One region of the Streptomyces sp. NPDC024698 genome, then DNA from elsewhere that is predicted to be linked to it. Evidence: riboswitches for the same ligand, from Rfam matches in the RefSeq annotation. Region 1 holds a riboswitch; each other region holds the start of a gene.

What was found. A riboswitch is a leader RNA that binds a small molecule or an ion and turns the genes downstream of it on or off. The one in region 1 is predicted to bind cobalamin.
Region 2: linked by a shared signal. The riboswitch ahead of ACZ4AA_RS04905 (ribonucleoside-diphosphate reductase subunit alpha) and the one ahead of ACZ4AA_RS22245 ((2Fe-2S) ferredoxin domain-containing protein) in region 1 are both predicted to bind cobalamin.
Region 3: linked by a shared signal. The riboswitch ahead of ACZ4AA_RS29050 (cobalamin biosynthesis protein) and the one ahead of ACZ4AA_RS22245 ((2Fe-2S) ferredoxin domain-containing protein) in region 1 are both predicted to bind cobalamin.
Region 4: linked by a shared signal. The riboswitch ahead of ACZ4AA_RS22915 (CbtB domain-containing protein) and the one ahead of ACZ4AA_RS22245 ((2Fe-2S) ferredoxin domain-containing protein) in region 1 are both predicted to bind cobalamin.

The regions. Positions count from the first base shown of each region.
Region 1 is NZ_JBVHLK010000009.1:194,500-198,491, reverse strand. It holds gene ACZ4AA_RS22260 (5-methyltetrahydropteroyltriglutamate--homocysteine methyltransferase) at 1-34, opposite strand, end outside; partial or broken gene ACZ4AA_RS22255 (IS200/IS605 family transposase) at 69-324, opposite strand; gene ACZ4AA_RS22250 (RNA-guided endonuclease InsQ/TnpB family protein) at 335-1,567, shown strand; cobalamin riboswitch at 1,559-1,702, opposite strand; cobalamin riboswitch at 1,817-1,992, shown strand; gene ACZ4AA_RS22245 ((2Fe-2S) ferredoxin domain-containing protein) at 2,196-2,582, shown strand; gene ACZ4AA_RS22240 (hypothetical protein) at 2,723-3,253, shown strand; gene ACZ4AA_RS22235 (HIT family protein) at 3,260-3,727, opposite strand; gene ACZ4AA_RS22230 (P-loop NTPase family protein) at 3,791-3,992, shown strand, end outside.
Region 2 is NZ_JBVHLK010000002.1:98,374-102,365, reverse strand. It holds gene ACZ4AA_RS04905 (ribonucleoside-diphosphate reductase subunit alpha) at 1-2,219, opposite strand, end outside; cobalamin riboswitch at 2,352-2,500, opposite strand; gene mctP (monocarboxylate uptake permease MctP) at 2,725-3,992, opposite strand, start outside.
Region 3 is NZ_JBVHLK010000017.1:64,186-68,177, forward strand. It holds gene ACZ4AA_RS29040 (inorganic phosphate transporter) at 1-828, shown strand, start outside; gene ACZ4AA_RS29045 (hypothetical protein) at 848-1,066, shown strand; cobalamin riboswitch at 1,231-1,371, shown strand; gene ACZ4AA_RS29050 (cobalamin biosynthesis protein) at 1,479-2,474, shown strand; gene ACZ4AA_RS29055 (cobyric acid synthase) at 2,471-3,992, shown strand, end outside.
Region 4 is NZ_JBVHLK010000010.1:56,899-60,890, reverse strand. It holds gene meaB (methylmalonyl Co-A mutase-associated GTPase MeaB) at 1-194, shown strand, start outside; gene ACZ4AA_RS22920 (CbtA family protein) at 856-1,614, opposite strand; gene ACZ4AA_RS22915 (CbtB domain-containing protein) at 1,635-1,856, opposite strand; cobalamin riboswitch at 1,913-2,047, opposite strand; gene ACZ4AA_RS22910 (enoyl-CoA hydratase/isomerase family protein) at 2,109-3,191, opposite strand; gene ACZ4AA_RS22905 (cupin domain-containing protein) at 3,324-3,833, opposite strand; gene ACZ4AA_RS22900 (RrF2 family transcriptional regulator) at 3,973-3,992, shown strand, end outside.

The sequences.
Region 1 (3,992 bases):
GGTCGTCGCGGACGAAGGACCACTCCGCGCGCAGGCGGCTCAGGAGACGCCTGTGGGGCTTTAGACCAGCTGTTGACCAGGCTGGCCAGGGTGACCCTCGAGGGTTGTGCACGAGGGGTGGACGTGGTCCGTCTCGCCGTTGAACTCCTTCAGTTTCGCGCCGAAGTCCTCGCACACCTTGCGCATGATCTGTTCGCAGCGCGTCAGCATTTTGTCGTTCATGACTCCACGCCCATACTTGGTGACGAACATCAAATATCCGTGCAGGTAGTGGACGGCCCTTCGGGGTCTGGTTCCCGTCGTGGTGACATAGGCCGACGGTATGGTGATTGCCGTGCAGCTTCGGTATAGCTTCCGCGTGTATCCGAGTGCCGGTCAGCGCATAGCGTTGGCGAGGGCGTTCGGGTGTGCGCGGGTTGTCTTCAACGACGCGCTGCGTGTGCGCGAGGAGGCCCGGGCGGCGGGACTGGGGTTCGTCACCTCGGCGCAACTGTCCAGGAACCTGACGGCCGCGAAGAAGACACCGGAACGGGCCTGGCTCGGCGAGGTCTCGGCGGTGATCCTCCAGCAGTCCCTGCGCGACCTGGACACCGCTTACCGGAACTTCTTCGACGGGCTCAAGGGCAAGCGCCCGAAGATGGGTGCGCCGCGTTTCAGGTCGAAGCGGGACAACCGGCAGTCGATCCGCTTCACCGCCAACGCCTCGTGGCGGATCACGCCGGGCGGGAAACTGAGACTGCCCAAGGTCGGCGACGTTCCCGTGCGCTGGTCCCGGACACTGCCGTCCGCCCCGTCCACCGTGACCGTGGTCAAGGACGCGGCGGACAGGTACTTCGCGAGCTTCATCGTGGAGACGGACGCCTGCGCAGTACTGCCCGGGACGGCACCGGAGATCGGCATTGACCTCGGCCTGGGGCACTTCGCCGTCCTGTCCGACGGCCAAAAGATCGACAGCCCCCGCTTCCTGCGCCGGGCCGAGAAGCGCCTGAAGAAGTTGCAGCGGGACCTTTCCCGCAAACAGAAGGGCTCCAACAACCGGGGCAAGGCCCGGCTGAAGGTCGCCCACGCTCACGCACGGGTCACCGACGCACGCCACGAGTTCCACCACCAGCTCTCCACCCGGCTGATCCGCGAGAACCAAGCGATCGCCGTCGAGGGCCTGTGTGTCAAAGGACTCGCTCGCACGCGTCTGGCCAAGTCCGTCCACGACGCCGGATGGTCCGCGTTCGTGGCCATGCTGGAATACAAAGCCGCCCGGTACGGACGCACCCTCGTGAAGATCGGCCGGTTCGAACCGACCTCCCAGGTGTGCTCCGCATGTGACGTCAAGGACGGCCCCAAACCGCTGAACATCCGGGAGTGGACGTGCTCGGCGTGCGGGACCGTCCTCGACCGAGACGTCAACGCGGCGGTCAACGTCGCCAAGGCCGCCGGACTGGCGGCATCAGCCTGTGGAGCGCAGGTAAGACCGGCACCCCTGCCGGCACAGCGCAGCGAAACAGGAACCCACCAGAAGCTGCCCACCGCGTCACCGCAGCAGGAGCAGATTGGAATCCCGGGCCCTTAAGCCCGGGAGGATGTCAATGGCCGTCGCTTCCCGCGCGGGGGCGCGGCTGGGTCCTGTACGTCGGACCCAGTGCGTATGACGGCGGTCGTTCCCGCTCACCGCTGCGGGGCAGTCCCGGATTCCCACCGGGTTCCCTCTTGCGACGCATCCCGCCTGGCGGACGGGGCGAACCAGCTGCATCGGCCAGCCTACGGGTTCGTCGCGGGCGAGGGGCGCAGAACGTCCGTCATCCGGGCGGCGAAAGCGACTTGATAGCCTCGGCGAGCCAGTCGAACCACATCCGTGGTCAGGGAATCCGGTGCGAATCCGGAGCTGACGCGCAGCGGTGAGGGGGACGGGCGGGGCACAGCGCCACTGGGAGACCGGGAAGGCGCCCCGTCCGGACGAACCCGAGTCCGAAGACCTGCTGGCACCTCCGGCCCCCGGAGGACCTGTAGGCCAGGCTCCGCGTACGAGCCCCGACCCCTGAGGCATGCCCGTGCTCCGTACCCCTGTTCCCGTCGATGTCCCCGCTCCGCTCCGAACCCCGGCTCGCGTCCGGGCGTCCGCCGTGCCACGCACCGCCGCCGACGCCCGCCCGCACGAAGACGCGAAGCCGGAGGAGGACGCCGCGACCGGCGGCGACCAGGTGACGCCCGGCAACCGCGGCCACGCGGAGCAGCACGTCTTTGCCGAACCCGCCCCGTGCCGTGTCGTCGTCTGCCGGGACTGCTGCTGCGGAACCCCGAAGGTCACCGGCGTGGATCACGACCGGCAGCTCGCGCGGCTGTCCGAAGAGGTTCCCGTACGGGTCTCGGACTGCCTCGATGTGTGCGAACACGCCAACGTGATCGTCGTCCAGCCGTCCGCGGCCGCACGGGCCGCCGGAGCCCGCCCCGTCTGGCTCGGTCTCGTCAACGACGCCGAGGCCACCGCGGACATCGCCGCCTGGGTACGGGCAGGCGGCCCCGGAGTCGCCCCCTGCCCCGACATTCTCGACCTCTACGTGTTCACCCCGCCCCGGAGGACGCGATGAGCTTTTCGAGGGTGGTCCTCGGCGCGAGTACGAGGCGGCAACGACCGCACAACGAGTGGGTGGCGGGCCTCAGTTCAGGCCCGGCTCGCCCCTAGCATCGGGACAGGGGGCCGTACGCGCACCCCGGGAAGGGGCCCGGCATGCGGTCGACCACTTCACGTCCGGGGTTCCGGCTCTCCGTCGGTGCCGTCGCGGTCGGTGCGGCCCTGGCCACGACCTCCGGGTGCTCCGTTCCCGTGGACGCCGTCGCCGGCCTGTCCGTGACCGCGGACGGCCATCTGCTCGGCGTCATGATGGTCTGCGGGCATCGGATCGACGGCGCGTCCCTGTTCGTGGACGACGCCGACGCGGACAAGTCGGTGACGGTCGGTTCATGGACCGCCCGGCACCCCCTCACACACGGCTTCGCCACCTGGCCCCTCGACGCCCCCGCCACCGGCTGGACCACGACCAAACCCCTCGGACCGCTCACCGCCAGGACCACGTACACGCTCTACGGGTGGACGAAGGACAACTCGTCGTCGTCCGGCGACATTTCCTTCACCTCGGGCGACCGGAGTCGGCTCAAGCCGGGCACGATCCTCTACGACACCGTGTCGGACAACGGCGACGAATCCACCACAGTCGCCTCCACGACGGAGTTCAAGGCCAAGGCATGTCGGGACATGTGACGGCACTCACCGAGCTCTGGAGGCCTCACCCAGTCGAACGCGCAGGGAGTGGGCCATTCGGTCCGCGTCGGCGGCCGATACGTGTTCCTGGCCGGGTCGCCGGAGCAGCTCGAAGACGCCCGGTCCGCGATGCTCGGGTCGCAGATCAGCCCCGCGCGGAACGATGTGGAAGTGCACGTGCGCGAAGCCTTCCGCTTCCGCGAACTGGATGACGTAGGTCTTGGCGCAGCCCGTCGTGCTCCGCAGCGCCCGGGAGAGCCGGACCTGCCACATCCCCAGGGTGGCCGCCTCGGCGTCCGTGAGTTCATGAACCGCGGTCACGTGGCGCCGGGGCAGCAGCACCAGCCAGCCGGGCAGGGCGGTGTTGAACGTGTGGGCCACGCGCCAGTGTTCGTCGGATGCCACGCGCTCACGCGGTGGAAGGTCGTCGAACTCCGCTTCCCTGCCACATGCGTAGCAGTCGGGCGTCGTCATGAAACGGGATCGTACAGCGGTCGCTCTCGCCTCGCCCTCAGGGCGCCGGGATAAGGTGCGGCCGTGGAACGGATCTTGGTGGTGGGTGTTACCGGTGCGGGCAAGTCCACGCTCGCGCGAGCGCTGAGCACCCGACTCGGCCTGCCCTACCACGAGATGGACGCGCTCTACTTCGACGGCCCCGACTGGTCCGTCAACGAAAAGCTGACGGACGAGGTGGCAACGCTCGTCGCCGAGCCTCGATGGATCGTCGACTCGCTCGGCT
Region 2 (3,992 bases), on a different contig from region 1:
AGGCCGGCCTTCCACGCGTAGGAGTACATCGAGGAGAGCTTGCCGATGGTCGGCGTCTCCAGGAACAGGTTCAGCGACTGGGCCTGGTCCAGGAACGGGGTGCGGGCGGCGGCCATGTCGATCAGGCCGCGCTGCGGGATCTCCCACGCCGTGCGGTACAGGTCGCGGACGTCCTGCGGGACCCAGGTGAAGCCCTGCACCGAGCCGCTGGACTCGCGCAGCGCCTCACGGGTCTGCGCGTCCCACACGCCGAGCGCCTTCAGCTCGGCCACCAGGTACGAGTTGACCTGGAGGAACTCACCCGACAGCGTCTCGCGCTTGAACAGGTTCGACACCTGCGGCTCGATGCACTCGTACACGCCCGCGATGGACGCGATGGTGGCCGTCGGCGCGATGGCCAGCAGCAGCGAGTTGCGCATGCCGACCGAGGCGATCCGCTCGCGCAGGGCGGTCCAGCGCTCCGGCCAGTTCAGCTCCACGTCGAAGTGGTCCGGGTGCAGCACGCCACGAGCGGTCCGGGTCTTCTCCCAGGCCGGGAGCGGTCCGTTGCGCTCGGCGAGGTCCGCGGAGGCCTCGTAGGAGGCGAGCATGATCCGCTCGGCGATCCGGGTCGACAGGGCGCGGGCCTCGGGCGAGTCGAAGGGGATCCGCAGCTTGAAGAAGACGTCCTGGAGGCCCATCGCGCCCAGGCCGACCGGACGCCACTTGGCGTTGGAGCGGCCCGCCTGCTCGGTCGGGTAGAAGTTGATGTCCACCACGCGGTCGAGGAAGGTGACCGCGGTGCGCACGGTCTCGTCGAGCCGCTCCCAGTCGATGTCACCGCCGGTCACGAACGCGCCGAGGTTGACCGAGCCCAGGTTGCAGACCGCCGTCTCGCCGTCGTCCGTGACCTCCAGGATCTCGGTGCACAGGTTCGAGGAGTGGACGGTGTGGCCCGGCTCCGCCGTCTGGTTGGCGGTCCGGTTGGCGGCGTCCTTGAAGGTCATCCAGCCGTTGCCGGTCTGCGCGAGGGTGCGCATCATGCGGCCGTACAGGTCGCGGGCCGGGATGGTCTTCCTGGCGAGGCCCGCCTCCTCGGCCTTGCGGTAGGCCGCGTCGAACGCGTCGCCCCACAGGTCGACCAGTTCCGGCACGTCGGCGGGGGAGAACAGCGACCAGACGCCGTCCTCGTTCACCCGGCGCATGAACTCGTCCGGGATCCAGTGCGCGAGGTTCAGGTTGTGCGTACGCCGGGCGTCCTCACCGGTGTTGTCGCGCAGCTCAAGGAACTCCTCGATGTCGGAGTGCCAGGTCTCCAGGTAGACCGCGGCCGCGCCCTTGCGCCGGCCGCCCTGGTTCACCGCGGCCACCGAGGCGTCGAGGGTCTTGAGGAACGGGACGATGCCGTTGGAGTGCCCGTTGGTGCCGCGGATCAGCGAACCGCGGCTGCGGATACGGGAGTACGACAGGCCGATGCCGCCCGCGTGCTTCGACAGGCGGGCCACCTGGTGGTAGCGGTCGTAGATGGAGTCCAGCTCGTCCAGCGGGGAGTCGAGGAGGTAGCAGGACGACATCTGGGGGTGCCGCGTACCGGAGTTGAAGAGCGTGGGGGAGGAGGGCAGGTAGTCCAGGCGGCTCATGAGCCGGTAGAGCGCCGCGACCTCGTCCAGGGAACGGACGGTGTCGTCCTCCGCGAGACCGGAGGCCACCCGCAGCATGAAGTGCTGGGGCGTCTCGACGACCTTGCGGGTGATCGGGTGCCGGAGCAGATAGCGGGAGTGCAGCGTGCGCAGCCCGAAGTAGCCGAAGCGGTCGTCGCCCTCGGCGTCGGTCAGCGCGTCCAGGCGGTCCGTGTGCAGCCGCACGAACGCGGCCGTGCGGTCGGCGATCAGGCCCTCGCGGTGGCCGACGGCGACCGACTCGGAGAAGGTCGTGACGCCCTGGGAGGCGGCCTCCGCGGCGATGGTGACCGCGAGCAGGCGGGCGGCGAGCCGCGAGTAGGCGGGGTCCTCGGAGATGAGGCCCGCGGCCGCCTCGGTGGCCAGTTCGCGCAGCTCGGCCTCGTCGGCACGGGCGGACCGGCCGCGCAGCGCCGCGGCGGCGACCCGGCCGGGGTCGGCGTCGGGGAGGTCGGCGGTCAGATCCGTCAGGGTCCGCAGCAGCACGGTTCCGGGACCGTCGGTCTCCACCGGGGCCTGCTGCGCGGTCACTGAAGCCGGATCGGCTGGCGCGATGGTCACGTGTGGCTCTCCTCGCTCGGCACGGGGCCTCACGAGCGGGGACGGGGCACACGGGAGCGCTTTCGGGCACAGCGCACCGCGTCCACCGGCCCATTCCGCGAGGCCCGGACGTCATCGGCACCCGGGCCGGACGGCCGGGGCGCGCTGTCGGCAGGTCCTCGGACTGACGCGAGTACGGGCACACGCAGACGCGAACACGCACAAGTACACCGTTGCGGGACAGTTCCGGATTCGCACCGGATTCCCCTGCGGCGACAGCGACCATGAGCATACATCTTGTGCCGGGCTTCGGGACTGCCCCCACATGTTGTGTCGGCTGTGTGTCCAAGGGCGCTACGGAGCGTGCCGGAACGCCAACGCGTGGGTGAGCGGCGGGACGTCGCCGAGCTCCGGAAGGGGCCGATGTCCGTGCGGGCCGGTGTGCCCGCCCGGCACGGCGGCGGGCCGCCGGATGCCCTCCGGCGGCCCGCCGCTCGCGCCTGTTCCGAGGCCGGCCCCAGGGGCCCTAGTGGCTCGCGTCGGCCGTGGCCGGCGGGAGCTCCGTCTCGACGCCGGGGTCGCCCGCGTCGGCCGTGTAGTCCCCGGGCGAGGTCTCGTCGACGCCGTCGGGGGCCTTGAACGTCCTGAGGGCGAAGGTGAGGACCACGGCCACGGCAGCGTTCAGGACGAACGCCGTCAGGCCGATGTAACCGATCTCCCCGATGCCGGGGATGTCCTTCGAGCTGCCGCCGAAGTGCTTCTGGGTCGGGGAGGCCACCCCGTAGGCGGCGATCGTGCCGTAGAGCATGCCGACCGCCCAGCCGCCCAGCAGCGCCCAGCGGTGGAACCAGCGGGTGAAGAGGCCGCCGACCAGCGAGGGGAAGGTCTGGAGGATCCAGATGCCGCCCAGCAGCTGGAAGTTGATCGCGACGGTCTTGTCCATCGTCAGGACGAAGACCAGGGCGCCCACCTTCACCAGGAGCGAGACCAGCTTGGAGACCCTGGTCTCCTGCCGTGGGGTCGCGGCCGGGTTGATGAAGTCCTTGTAGATGTTGCGGGTGAAAAGGTTCGCGGCCGCGATCGACATGATGGCCGCCGGGACGAGCGCCCCGATGCCGATGGCGGCGAACGCGACGCCCGCGAACCAGTCGGGGAACATGTTCTCGAAGAGCTGGGGGATGGCCAGTTGGCCGTTGGTGACCTTCACCCCGGCGGCGATCGCCATGAACCCGAGCAGGGCGAGCAGGCCCAGCATCAGCGAGTACAGCGGCAGGATCGTGGTGTTGCGGCGGATGACCTCCCGGCTGCGTCCGGACAGCGTCGCGGTGACGGAGTGCGGATACATGAACAGCGCCAGTGCCGAGCCGAGCGCCAGGGTGGCGTACGTCCACTGGCCCGCCTCGGCGGGGACGATCCCGCCGGCGCCCGCGGCCGTGTACTTGGCGCCCGCCGCCTTGAAGATCTCGTCGAAGCCGCCGAGCTTGATCGGGATGTAGATGATCGCCACCGCGATCACGATGTAGATCAGCGTGTCCTTCACGAACGCGATCAGAGCGGGCGCCCGCAGACCCGAGGAGTAGGTGTACGCGGCCAGCACGCCGAACGCGATGAGCAGCGGAAGGTCCTTGACGAACCAGTTGGAGGACGCGCCGCCGCCCACGCCCATCACGTCCAGAACGGCCTGGATGCCGACGAGTTGGAGCGCGATGTACGGCATGGTGGCGAGGATGCCGGTGACGGCCACGGCGAGGGACAGGCTCTTGGAGCCGAAGCGGCCGCGCACGAAGTCCGAGG
Region 3 (3,992 bases), on a different contig from region 1:
GCCGTCGCGGCCCCGATCGTCGCCGGTCTGGCCGCCATGTTCGCCACCCGGCTGTCGTACAAGCTGAGCGGTGACACCGACACCAAGGCCACGAAGAAGGGCTACCGCGCCGGCCAGATAGCCTCCGCGGGCCTGGTCTCGCTGGCCCATGGCACCAACGACGCGCAGAAGACGATGGGCATCATCACCCTGGCCCTGGTCGCCGGTGGCGCCGTCGCTCCCGACTCCGACCCGCCGGTCTGGGTCATCCTCTCCGCCGGTCTCGCGATCGCGCTCGGCACCTACCTGGGCGGCTGGCGCATCATCCGCACGATGGGCAAGGGCCTGACCGACCTCCAGCCGCAGCAGGGCTTCGCCGCCCAGACCAGCGCGGCCACGGTCATCCTGGCCTCGTCGCACATCGGCTTCTCCCTCTCCACCACGCACTCGGTCTCCGGTTCCGTGATGGGCGCGGGCCTCGGCCGCAAGGGCGGTGTGGTCCGCTGGTCCACCGCCACCCGCATGGTCGTCGCCTGGGTCCTCACCCTGCCCGCCGCCGCCCTGGTCGGCGCCGGCGCCGAATGGGTGACCGGTTTCGGCGCCTGGGGCACCGCGCTCGTGGCCGCCTTCCTGGTGGGTTCCAGCTTCGCGATCTGGCGCCGCTCGCGCCGCGAGGTGATCGACCACAGCAACGTGAACGACACCGAGGAGCCCGCCGGAGTGGTGACGCAGGCCATCGCCGCGGTCACCCCGCCCCCGGCCGGTTCCGTGGCCGAAGGCCTCACGGCCACCATCCCGGCTCCGGCGGAGCCCACGGCGAACCCGTCGGCTCCGTCCCGAGTGGCCTGAGACCAAAGGAAGCAACAGCATGAACATCGACTGGTCAGCCCTCGGGTCCGTCTTCGGGGTCAGCCTCGGAGTGACCGTGGCCCTCGTCGCCCTCTTCACCCTCGGCGTCGCCGGCCTCGCCAAGAAGGAGTCGGCCCAGGGCGGTTCCGCGGTCGCGGCGGCCACCGGCGCCTACGTCTGCTTCGCGGCCTGCGCCGCCGCGGTGGCGTACGGCATCTCACTGATCATCACCAAGTAGCCCGGCACCGGGGCCCGGTCACGACGAGTAGGTCCCGGCGGCCCGGAGCGGGCTGCGCCGAGCGGTACATACGCGTGGGGTGCGGGACGGATCACCGTCCCGCACCCCACGCGTATGTGGGCCTTCGCACACTGTCCCTCCGCAGGTCAACAGCCAGTTGACGGCCGTTCGCACCCCGTGGTGGACTGCCGGAGCCAAGTACGGCGGCATGAGAGGAAGCCGGTGCGAATCCGGCGCGGTCCCGCCACTGTCATCGGGGAAGAAACTCCCCGGGAGCCAGGAACTCTCACCGCCGGTCTCGTCGAACCAGGGCGTGGACACCCTGAGTGAGGACATATCGCCATGCGCGGCTGCCCGTTGCCCGTTTCGCTGAGTACGAGGGTTCCGCTCCACCCCACGGCCGGCTGACCCCGTGCGTGCCGATCGCGTCTTCGCGTACGGCGCCGCCGCCGGCCTTCTCGGTGACCTGCTGCTCGGCGATCCCGGCCGGGGGCATCCGGTCGCCGCGTTCGGGCACGCCGCGGCCGCCGTGGAGCGGATGCTGTGGCGGGACCACCGCGGGTGGGGCGCCCTGCACACCGCCGTCTGCGTGGGCGGCGCCACCGGACTGGCCGCGCTCGCGAGCCGTACCGTACGCCGCTCCCGTACCGCCTCGATCGCCCTGACCGCCGCCGCCACCTGGGCCGTCGTCGGAGGGACCTCGCTCGGCCGCGAGGCGCGCGGGATCGGCGGCGCGCTCGCGGCCGGTGACCTCGACGCGGCCCGGGAGCGGCTGCCGCATCTGTGCGGTCGCGATCCGCAGGCCCTGGACGCCGACGGCGTCGCGCGCGCCGTCGTCGAGTCCGTGGCCGAGAACACCTCCGACGCCGTCGTCGGCGCCCTGGTCTGGGGCGCCGTCGCCGGTGTGCCCGGACTCGTCGCCTTCCGCGCCGTGAACACCCTCGACGCCATGGTCGGACACAAGTCGCCCCGCCACCGGCGCTACGGCTGGGCCTCGGCCCGGCTCGACGACGTCGCCGGCTGGCCGGGGGCCCGGCTGACCGCCGTCCTCGCGGCCGTGGCCGGATCCGACCCGCGCGGTGCCGTACGCGCCTGGCGCGCGGACGCCCGCCGGCATCCGAGCCCCAACGCCGGTCCCGTGGAGGCCTCGTTCGCGGGCGCGCTCGGGGTACGGCTCGGCGGCACCCTCGCGTACGGCGGACGGGTCGAGCACCGGCCCGTGCTCAACGGCACGGGGCGGGCCGTCCAGGTCCACGACATCGAACGGGCCGTACGGCTCTCCCGGCGGGTCGGCTGGCTCGCGCTCGGGGTGAGCGCCGCGGCCCGGATCCTGCTCACCGGAGCCGGACGGGACCCGGTTCCGGTTCCGGTTCCGGTTCCGTCCACCAGGAAGGGGCGCACCGCATGAGCGGCGGGCTGCTGATCGCCGGGACCACCTCCGATGCGGGCAAGAGCGTCGTGACCGCCGGGATCTGCCGGTGGCTGGTGCGCCAGGGCGTCAAGGTCGCGCCCTTCAAGGCGCAGAACATGTCGCTGAACTCGTTCGTGACCCGCGAGGGCGCCGAGATCGGGCGGGCGCAGGCCATGCAGGCGCAGGCCGCCCGGGTGGAGCCGACCGCGCTGATGAATCCCGTGCTGCTCAAGCCGGGCGGCGACCGCACCAGCCAGGTCGTCCTGATGGGCAGGCCGGTGGGCGAGATGAGCGCGCGCGGGTTCTTCGGGACGGCCGGGTCCATGACGGACCCCTCGTCGGGCACCGCCCCGACCGGGGACCGGCTGAGCGGGGGGCACCGGGAGGCACTCCTCGCGACCGTCCTCGACTGTCTGGAGCAGTTGCGGGGCACGTATGACGCGGTGATCTGCGAGGGGGCCGGCAGTCCGGCCGAGATCAATCTGCGGCGTACCGACATCGTGAACATGGGGGTGGCGCGCAACGCGGGGCTTCCGGTGCTCGTCGTCGGCGACATCGACCGGGGCGGGGTGTTCGCCTCGTTCTTCGGGACGGTCGCGCTGCTGTCCCCCGAGGACCAGGCGCTCGTCGCCGGGTTCCTCGTCAACAAGTTCCGCGGTGACGTCAGCCTGCTGGAGCCCGGCCTCGACATGCTGCACGGCCTGACCGGGCGGCGCACCTACGGGGTGCTGCCCTTCCGGCACGGACTCGGCATCGACGAGGAGGACGGGCTGCGGGTCTCGCTGCGCGGGGCCGTCCGCGAGTCCGTCGTCTCCTCCCCCGTCGGCGCGGACGTCCTGCGGGTCGCCGTCTGCGCGGTCCCGCTGATGTCCAACTTCACGGACGTGGACGCGCTGGCCGCCGAACCGGGTGTCGTCGTGCGGTTCGTGGACCGGGCCGAGGAACTGGCCGACGCGGACCTGGTCGTCGTGCCCGGGACCCGGGGCACCGTCGGGGCGCTCCGGTGGCTGCGCGAACGCGGCCTCGCGGACGCCCTCGCGCGCCGGGCCGCCGAGGGGCGGCCCGTCCTCGGCATCTGCGGCGGCTACCAGCTCCTCGGCGAGTCCATCGAGGACGACGTCGAGTCCCGGGCCGGCCGGGTCGAAGGGCTCGGACTCCTGCCCGTACGCGTGCGGTTCGCGCGGGAGAAGACGCTGGCGCGTCCGGTCGGCGAGGCCCTCGGCGAGCACGTCGAGGGCTACGAGATCCACCATGGCGTCGCCGAGGTCACCGGCGGCGAGACCTTCATGTCCGACGCCGCGGGAGCGGCCCTGGACGGCTGCCGGGTCGGCTCCGTCCGGGGCACGCACTGGCACGGCTCCCTGGAGTCGGACGGATTCAGACGGGCCTATCTGCGCGAGGTGGCCGCCGCCGCGGGCCGCCGCTTCGTGCCGGCCCCCGACACGTCGTTCGCGGCGCTGCGCGAGGAGCAGCTCGACCGGCTCGGCGACCTGATCGAGGAACACGCGGACACGG
Region 4 (3,992 bases), on a different contig from region 1:
CCGGGAAGCGGCGTGAGCAGCAGGTGGACTGGACCTGGACCATGGTCCGGGACGAGCTGCTCGGCCGTCTGCACGCCGATCAGGCCGTACGAGCCGTCGCTCCCGACCTCGAACGGCAGGTCCGCGAGGGCGGGTTGACGGCGACGCTCGCGGCGGAGCGGATTCTGAAGGTCTTCGGCGGCGAGAGCCGCTGACCCGAACGGCGGTGGCGGGGCAGGTCGGAGCCCGGCCACCGCTCGGACCTTCATGGGCGGACAGGTCACCGCACCAGCGTTCAGGCTCCGGCCGCCGCGGTGCCGCGTGATCGCGCCTGAGGTCCACAAGCGGCGCTGCAAACGGCGCCAAGAACCAGAGCGGGGGCAGCGCGGGCGCGGTACGTCAATACGCGTGCCGCGCACGTTCAGGACGGCGTTCAGGTTGATCTTGTCAAGCTCGGCTACTTCGTGACCACGATCATCCTGTTCCTGCTCTTCGTCGTGACGCTGGCCGTCCAGCTCAGGTCCCGCCGGTACAACCCGTTCTTCTACTGGACCGTGATCCTGTCGACCAGCATGGCCGGCACCACCATGTCCGACTTCATGAACCGCGACGCCAGTGCCACGTACCTGCCGGGCGGCGCCACATCACTCGGCTGGGGCCCACAGGGCCTGGGACCGTGCTGCTCGTTGTCCTGTTCGGCCTCATGGCCTACGCGCACATCCGGGAACGCCGCGACATCGAGCCCGGCCCGGAGGCGGAGGCGGTCCGACAGGAAGCCGGCCGTCGGTGAGTCCGGCCTCGGGCAGGTCCCCGCGGCCCTGACGCGAGGAGAGCCCCTCGGATGGTTCCGAGGGGCTCTCCTGCGTTCCGGGCGGCTCAGCTCGCGCTCGGAACCGTTCGCCCGGAGGCGACGGTCGCGGGCTTGGGGTTGAGCATGCGTTCGGCCAACTCGCCGAAGACCAGGCCGAATCCGGTCCACAGGACGGTCTGGATGGCGAGGGCGGAGAGTCTGAACCGCCAGAGCAGGGTGGCCGGGAAGTCCTTGGGCACCTCGTTGATGACGGGCAGGAACCCGTAGGCCAAGGCGATGACGACGGCAAAGGCGGCGATCGCGATGACGGTGGCGTACCAGGTGCCGAGGCTCGGCGCGAGGCGCTTGCCGAGCAGGGTGGCACTCACCGCGAGGAGCACGCTGAGGACCATCATCAGGAAGTACAGGGCGGTCCGCTTGCCGATGGTGTCGGGGTCGCCGACCGACGGCGGGTTGGCCGGGTACTTCAGGAACGGCACGACGTACACGGCCAGGAGCGCGGTCCCGGACAGCAGGAGCGCGGTCGCGCGCGGGCCGAAGCGGCCCACGCGGCCGAGGGCGAAGCAGTAGGCGAGCGCTGCGATGCCGCCGAAGGAGACGCCGTAGACGAGGACGCCGGTGGCGAGGCCCGCGGTGGACTGGAGGCTGCGGGAGACGAGTTCGACCTCGTGCCCGTGTGCGTGGGAGTGGGCCTCCTCGAAGCCGATGGCGCTGTCGACGGTCGGTTCACCGAGCAAGTAGGCGACGACCAGGGCCAGTACACCGGCGACGAGGCCGGCGAGCATGCCGCGTACGAGGAGGTTTCTTACGGTTGCGGAGTTCATGATCGGTGCTCTCCCTCGCGTCAGTGGCAGGGGAAGCCGAGGAGGTGGCGGGCGTCGTGCACCCACTCGTGGACGTCCTCGCCCGAGACGACGGAGGTGGCGCCCTGTTCGGCGCCGACGAAGTAGAGCAGGACCAGCATCAGGATGCCGAAGAAGACCGCCCAGGGGACGATCGCACCGATCGGCAGCTTGGCGGGGAGAGCGGGGGTGGTGGCTGTCGGCGGAGCGACGGTCTGCGCCATGGCAGGACCTCCTCGGGAGTTCGCGTCCCATCTCGGTGGTGCACAGGATGTCGTCTACGGGTCTGACTCACGCGACACCCGCCGTGGCTGGGCGTCTCGCTCACAGTGGCGCGACCGTGCCGGATTTCCACCGGCTTCCGTCTTGACGTCATCGATATCGGACCGACCGTACCGCGTGCCGCGTGGCTGGCCAAGACCGCGCCTACCGGGGTGATCTTCCTCTCGTCCCAGGTGGCAGGTCCCCGCCGACCGTCAGAAGCCGCCGTCGGACAGCCCGAGTTCACGCTCGCCGAGCGGGGCGAAGAAGCGCTCGACGTCGGCATCGGTGACCTCGTCGAGCGTGGCCGGGGACCAGCGCGGCCGGCGGTCCTTGTCGATGATCTGGGCGCGGACGCCCTCCACCAGGTCGGGGGCGGACAGGGCCGCGCAGGACACCCGGTACTCCTGGTCGAGAACAGCCTCCAGGGATCGGAGCTCCCGGGCCCGGCGCAGCGCGGCCAAGGTGACCTTCAGGGCGGTGGGCGACTTGCCGAGCAGGATCTCCGCCGTCTCCTTGGCGTCCGGGTCTCCGGCCGCGAACAGTCGCCCGATGATCTCCTCGACCGTGTCGGCGCCGTAGCAGGCGTCGATCCACTCGCGCCGCGGCGCGAGGTCCGCCGAGGGCGCGGGCCGTGTGTGGGCCGCCAGTACCTCCGCCACGGGCCGGTCCGCGAGGTCGGACACCAGCCGTGGGAGCGAGGCGGACGGCACGTAGTGGTCGGCGAGTCCGCACAGGAGCGCGTCCCCGGCGCCGATCGAGGAGCCGGTCAGGGCGAGGTGGGTGCCGAGTTCGCCCGGGGCGAGGCCGAGCAGACGCGTGCCGCCGACGTCGGGGACGAATCCGATGCCGGTCTCGGGCATGGCGACGCGCGAGCGTTCGGTGACGATGCGGACGCTGCCGTGGGCGGAGATCCCGACGCCGCCGCCCATGACGATGCCGTCCATGACCGCCACGTACGGCTTGGGGTAGCGGGCGATCCGGGCGTTGAGGTGGTACTCGTCCCGCCAGAACGCGGCGGAGGCGGTGCCGTCACCGTAGCGCGCGTCGTCGTGGACGACGCGGATGTCGCCGCCCGCGCACAGTCCGCGTTCTCCGGCTCCGGTGATGACGACGGTGTCGACGGTGTCGACGGCGGGGTCGTGCTCCCAGGCGGTCAGGGCCCGGTCGATCCGGCGCACCATTGCGTGGTTCAGGGCGTTCAGCGCTCCGGGCCGGTTGAGGGTGATGCGGGCCGCCCGTCCCTCGGTGCGGAGCAGGACGGATTCCCCGGCGCCTGGCGCCTCGGTGCCGTTCACTCGGACGCCTCCGCCGGGCGGCCGGCCACGATGACGCTCATGATCTCGGTGGTTCCTTCCACGGTCCGTTCGATCCGCCGGTCACGGCGGTCTTCCCGCTACCGTACCCACCGGGTGACCGGGCCCGTCCCGTCAGGCGTCCTCGCCCGACCCCAGCGCGTACAGCCGCGGCAGGTTGACCACGATCGCCTCCTGGGTGCTGCGGGCGATGACGACGACGGCCTCCTCCTCGGGATCGGGATTCTCCTCGCGGTGCGGAACGAACGGCGGCACGAAGATGTAGTCACCGGGCGAGGTGCGCAGGCGCACTTCCTCGGGCCGGTCCCCCGAGTCGTCGACGAACACGAACTCGGGGTGTCCGCTCACGACATGGATGGCCGTCTCGGACTCCCCGTGGTGGTGGTCCGAGGACGCGGTGGAGGGGGCGACGTGGGTCTGGCCCATCCACAGCTTCTCGGAGCCGACGGTGGTGCCGCTGATGGCGGCGAATCGGCGCATGCCCCCCGTCTGTGCCGTGTCGCCGTCGAGGGCGTCGGCGCGGATGTGGTGCAGACGGCTGCGCAGCGGGCGTCCGGGCTGCGCCGGCGCGTCCGGGAGATGGGGGTGGAATCCTTCGCCGGGGGTCGTCAACGGCTCGCTCATGGAGGGGGACGCTAGAGCGGTCCGGAAAAGGATGTCAAGAGGTGTCCATTGCCGTTCAGCTGCGGCAATGTTCCCGCAATGCAGGGAGGGAAGGAGGAGAAACCCGTTCGGCGGACACCGCGTCGGGCATCATGTGCGCATGCATATCTCCGCGAAGGC